One region of the Pseudoalteromonas sp. C2R02 genome, then DNA from elsewhere that is predicted to be linked to it. Evidence: predicted binding sites of a transcription regulator. Region 1 holds the regulator's gene; the other holds the start of a gene.
The links. Region 1 encodes FNR, which switches genes on or off when oxygen is low (the NO sensors DNR and NnrR bind a similar motif). Its sites were predicted from a motif close to TTGATCTAGATCAA; they were not measured.

Region 2: the regulator FNR is predicted to act here: its motif matches at 2,130-2,143, upstream of KO527_RS14180 (CbbQ/NirQ/NorQ/GpvN family protein).

Annotation. Positions count from the first base shown of each region.
Region 1 is NZ_JAHKQC010000028.1:46,517-49,633, forward strand. Features, by position in the region: gene uspE (universal stress protein UspE) at 1-519, opposite strand, end outside; gene fnr (fumarate/nitrate reduction transcriptional regulator Fnr) at 624-1,367, opposite strand; gene KO527_RS10330 (sulfite exporter TauE/SafE family protein) at 1,402-2,076, opposite strand; gene ccoS (cbb3-type cytochrome oxidase assembly protein CcoS) at 2,073-2,267, opposite strand; gene KO527_RS10340 (heavy metal translocating P-type ATPase) at 2,284-3,117, opposite strand, start outside.
Region 2 is NZ_JAHKQC010000034.1:206,795-209,911, reverse strand. Features, by position in the region: gene KO527_RS14195 (cytochrome D1 domain-containing protein) at 1-220, opposite strand, end outside; gene KO527_RS14190 (bacteriohemerythrin) at 504-1,070, shown strand; gene KO527_RS14185 (4Fe-4S binding protein) at 1,184-2,089, shown strand; gene KO527_RS14180 (CbbQ/NirQ/NorQ/GpvN family protein) at 2,209-3,042, shown strand; gene KO527_RS14175 (cytochrome c oxidase subunit 3 family protein) at 3,048-3,117, shown strand, end outside.

The DNA of each region.
Region 1 (3,117 bases):
TTGATTAAGAGCAAGATGTTGTTCATCATCAGCAGAAGCATTCACAGCTGCGATGATATTGCCTTTTGCAGGCCATAAGTGCTCTTTTATTAATAATACAGGGCAAGGACATTTTCTAATTAAATGCCAGTCAGTTGGCGTAAATATCACTGATTTTAAAGTTGCATGTTCGTGGGTACCTTTTAAAACAATATCGTAGTTTTCATTAAGTACGGTTTGTATAATTGATTCGAAAGGGCGATTATGCCATATAACCTTGCAGTCAATATCTAAAGTTTCTTTGTATTGCTCTATTAACGAATTAATCCATGAAATTCTGTCATTTATAACAGCATTACGCATAGCCTCTCTTTCATCAAGAGATAGCATAGTCGTCATTTCATAGGAAAAATCGTATATGGTTAAAAATGCAGTGATTTTAGCACCAGATTTTTGTGCTAATTCAAATGAACGTTTTAAAGCGGTTTGTTCTGATTTACTTGGATCAATTACTGCAAGTATTTTTTTTATTGTATTCATCATTTAACCTCTCAAATTTGCTTACTTTTAGTGTAAGTTAAGTTAGCAGATTTGACAGGTTTAAATGAAAAAAAATTGTCTAAGATCAATATACAAAGACGAAATTATTCGCTTTTAGATTTGGTACCTGCAATTGTATTCAATTGCTCAAGATCAATAATGGTAATGAATTTACCTTCAACTTTTATTACATCTGACTTTTGGAAGCGGCTCAATAGTCGACTAATGGTTTCTACTGTTAAACCAAGGTAGTTTCCAATTTCTCCACGTGTCATAGTTAATCTAAATTCTTTTTTAGAAAATCCACGTTCACCAAATCGTTGAGATAAATTACAAATAAAAGCAGCTAATCTTTCTTCGGCTGTTTTTTTGTTTAAAAGTAATAACATCTCTTGATCGTAGTTGATTTCACTACTCATCATGCGCATTATTTGTTGGCGTAATTTTGGTAATTTTCCAGATAACTCATCTAAAGTAGTGAAAGGGATTTCACATACCATAGCAGTTTCCATAGCCTGTGAATAACTTTGATGTTCCATTTTAAATATACCATCAAAACCAATAATATCACCTGCTAGATGAAAGTCAGTGATTTGCTCATCACCTTGTTCAGAGATGGTATAAGATTTAAACGAACCTGAGCGGACCGCAAAAATAGAATTTAATTTTTTGCCGGCTTCAAATAGTAAATCGCCTTTATGAAATGGTTTTTTACGTTCGATGATATCATCAAGTTTACCCATTTCGCTTTCATTAAGTGTTACAGGTAAGCATAACTGACTGATGCTACAACTATTACAGCTAATTTGGCAATTTGAACTTGTCGGTATTTTATTTTTAAGATCCATTGAAATTCCGTCTATTTTAAACTACTACTATAGATTAATGCAGTGCGTTTTGGGTTGCAATAGCTAAAAGGTATAAACCGTAAAATACTAAGATATTACCTAGAACAATACGGATTATGCTGTTATTGAGCCAGTTATTGATAGTTTGTGCTGCAAAACTTAACCCTATCATGGCAGGTAAGGTGCCTAAAGCAAAACTAGCCATAAATAATGCGCCTGAACTCGCACTTTGTGTTGTGATAGCCCAAGTTAATGCAGAATAAACTAATCCACAAGGTAACCAGCCCCAAAGCGCACCATATGCCAATGCTTTTTTCTTTGTATTGAGTGGTAATAAGTATTTATTCAATTTAACAATATGCTGCCATATTGCGAATTTCCCAAATTTTTCTAACCAATTTAAGCTTGCTGTCAAACGCATGATATATAGGCCTACAAGCACCATAAAAATACCACTTATAAAAGATAAAAATAAAGAAAAATCGTTTGATTGTTTAGCAAAAACAGAACTAATGCCACCTACTAAAGCGCCGCAAATACTATAGCTTAATAATCTGCCTAAATTATAAAGTAGGGCATATTGTTGTGCTTTTGTTTTGTCTTCAATCGCAAATTGTAAAGATGATGCAATACCACCACACATAGCAATACAGTGCCCACTACCAGCTAGACCCATAAAAAAAGCGGTAAAAAATAAAGACTCTGTCATAGCGGCTGATTATTCTTTGGATCTTTCGTTTTGTTAGGTTTTGTCTTAATTTCACTATCGTCAAATAATATACTGTGGGCTTGTTTGTCTAAATCAGAAAACTGTTCACTTTTAACGGCCCAGAAAAAAACAGCGATTGCGATTATTACAAATATAATTGCTATCGGAATTAATACATAAATGATGCTCATTATTTCAATACCTTTGTTATGGTTTTAATAGTCTTAATGAATTTGTTATCACGATTATAGAACTGGCTGACATGCCAATAACAGCCATCCAAGGTTGAACCATGCCCATTGCTGCTAAAGGCAAAATAGAGCCATTATATGCAAGAGAAAGGGCTAAGTTTTGTTTCACAATACACCGTGTTTTATGACTGATTTTAATTAAATGTTCAATGGAGCTTAGATCACTATTTAATAGCACAACATCGGCTGTGTTTTTAGAAATATCGGCACCAGATTCCATAGCAATCGATAAATGCGCAGTATTAAATACTGGACTGTCATTAACGCCATCACCTACCATAGCAACAACATGATTTTGTTTAATTATATTAGCAACGTAGTCTTGTTTTTGAGCGGGGCTACAGCCCGTTTGTACATCATCTAAAGATAATTTTTTTGCAAGGTCAGGCCCTGCCTGTGAAGGGTCGCCTGTTAATAAGTGGGTATTTAAGTTTTTATCTTTAAGAAAAGATATTAACTGTTGTGCACGATCACGTATTTTGTCTTCAAGTTCAAATGCAGCGATAGGTTTTTCGTTAATATAAAGCACAACTTGAACTGGGAGCTCTAGAGCGTTAAACCAGCCATTTTTACCTATGGCGATATCTTGACCTTGATATAACCCTTTAATACCAAAACCGGTCTCAATAGTAACATCTGTCAAAGGTTCTAAAGACGAAGTATCAAAATTAAAAGCCTTAGCAATAGGATGTTGTGAATGAAATTCTAAACCTGAAGCTAAAGCTAAAATTGTATTTTCATCGTAACGATTATCTAAATAATGCGACTTTTTGATTGTAAAACAGCCCTC
Region 2 (3,117 bases), on a different contig from region 1:
CTTTTTTCAGTGTTTCTTTTGGCTCTAAGCTTTTCCCTGTAGCACCTTTTCGTAAAACACCGTGACAACCGGCACAACGTTGAAAATATTGTAATTGTGCTTTTTCAAAGTCAGCTTTCGATAACGTTGGCTCTGCAGCTGATACCGACATACTTATGCCTGTAGTTGCAAATCCAAGTGCCATAGTGAGAACTGATAATGCTGTTTTTACTTTTTTCATCATTTTTCCCTCAGGTTTAGTATTTTAAATAAATGATTTTCAGAATTATTATTCGGCGCTTAACCCTGGAATGCGTTTTGTTGAATAATTATTCTGCTTTGAGCGCACTATCAATCAATTTTATTTATGGCAACCTGACCTAGATCAAATTTTTAAACTGATTAAATTTTAATTAAAGTTAAACTAAAAATTGTTTGATCTATGACAATAATTTCCCCCGAGTAAATTCATATTGTGGTATCTGAAGTTAAAGAAACCACATAAAAATTAAGGGTATAGAGAAATGAAGAAACATTCTAAGGCATTGTTATACGCTGCAATTATCGGTTTGATCATAGTTGCAATATTTCTTGGTTTTTTATCAGGAATGAATAATCCTATTTCATGGATTTTAATTTTAGCCCTGCTATTAATACCATTTATATACAATAAAACTAAAACAGAGACGCAATTAAAATGGAAGGAAGAGTATAGTGTAGGTATAGAGGTTTTAGATTTAGACCATAAAAAATTAATCAATTTATTAAATCAATTTAATACTGCATATGACTATGCAATGAGTGAAGAGTTTGAACGCCAAGCATTGGATGATTTAATTGATTACACTAAATATCATTTTGAACGAGAAGAAGAAATTATGAGTGATAATGATTACCCTAATTTTGATGAACATAAAAAACAACATCAAGATATGATAAATCAAATATCCCATATGCAAGATAAATATAACGAGAAAGGCCATGAAGTATTTGAAGAAGTGTGTGAATTTTTAACAAATTGGTTGATAAAACATATTAATGGTACTGATAAACAATATACGCAACATTTAATTGAGCGTGGTTATAAATAAGATGATCGAGATAAATATTAGACATTCTTTTAATTAAACAAGACTTTGATCAATTTTAGTGGTGCTAGTTATTGCTAAAATTGTTCAAAACCAGCTCATAAAGCAGTATTCTCATGACTTATCAGCATTCAAGAACAATGACACGTACATTATTTTTCTTACTTTTTTTATTCGCTCCCCTTTTAGATATTTTTCGTTTTGATTTAACTTTAGGGCATTTTATATTTTTTGGCCACCAATGGACATTAGGTCTTGAGAGCGTTATCCATCAAGGAGGTACCACTGTACAAGCAACAACTATTATATTTTTAAAAGTATTCTTACCTGCCATTGCTTTTGTAGGCACTTCTCTTATTTTAATTTGGAAGTTTGGGCGTATCTATTGTGGTTGGTTGTGCCCACATTTTTCGGTTGTAGAAATGATAAACCAAGTGATGTTGAAACAATTAAATCGGGTTACATTATGGGAAAAGCCTGAAAAGCAGAATCAAGCTATTATTCCTAGGCTTATTGTTGCGGCTATTAGTATCAGTATGGCATTCACTTGGGCTGTAGGTTTACTCAGTTATTTAATGCCGCCCGTACCATTGCTTATTGACTTGGTTAATTTAGAAGTAGGCTTTGGATCAACCATATTTCTAATCGCTGCGACTTGTGTATTTTCTTTCGATTTTATTTTTGCGCGTCACATATTTTGTAAATACGGTTGTGCTTTGGGTTTATTTCAAAGTCTTATATGGATGGCAAATAAACAAGCGATGGCAGTAAAGTTTGATCGTACACGTGCAAAAGCCTGTAGAGAGTGTGATAAAGCATGTGATAAGGCCTGCCCAATGCGTCTTCCTACACGAAACATGAAACGGGCTAAGTTTACCTGTACACAGTGCGCGCAATGTATTTCTGCATGCCAAGAAGTACAAAAAGATAACCCTGAAGGGACGTTATTAAAATGGGTAGATGGTCCCCAAGCGATTGACATCGATCGCCCCGCAGCAAAATACATTCCTAAAGAAAAGTGAAGTTATTATTAAACCAAGTTGATGCGAGTTCTCATTTGACTTGATCAAAATCAAAACCACTCTCATATAACAAGAGTACCTTATAGCTAACAACAATATGTGCTTAAGGTTTTCTTTTTATGACTCAAACATCTGCAGCTTCAACTGATAATATTATCGAAATAGAATCAGATCAAAAAGAATTATTTTATCAAGAACAAAAAAATGAAATATCTCTATTTGAGTATGCTTATGAACATCAATTACCCGTTTTAATTAAAGGGCCAACTGGGTGTGGTAAAACCCGGTTTGTTCAGCATATGGCTGAAAAATTAAATAAACCTTTATATACAGTTGCTTGCCATGACGATTTAACGGCAGCTGATTTAGTTGGGCGTCACTTAATAGGGCCAAATGGCACTTATTGGCAAGATGGTCCTTTAACACGTGCTGTGCGAGAAGGTGGCATTTGTTATTTAGATGAAGTTGTTGAAGCACGAAAAGATACAACGGTTGTATTGCATCCATTGGCCGATGACCGCCGTATACTCCCACTAGAAAGAACGGGTGAACTATTAGAAGCCGCAAAGGGTTTTATGTTAGTTGTTTCATATAATCCGGGTTATCAAAATTTACTAAAAGGCATGAAGCCAAGTACACGTCAGCGTTTTGTAGCACTTAGGTTTGATTACCCAGAACCTAAAGTAGAACAAGAAATTTTAATGAAAGAATGTAATATTGACGCACATCTGGCTTATAAATTAATTGAGCTTGCTGGCGCATTGCGCCGGTTAGAAGATAACGACTTAGATGAAGTGGCATCAACTCGTTTGCTTATTTATGCGGCACGCATGATGTCTAGTGGTATGCCGGCACTTGAAGTATGCCGATGCTGTTTAGCAGAGCCATTAACCGATGATCCTATTACAGTTGAAGCATTAATGGATGTTGCACGAATTTATTTTGATGAATAAAAACAATGCAAAATGAAATAGACATAAATACCAATGATAAAAAACTACCTGGCGATTTAGCCATGTGGTTTTTTA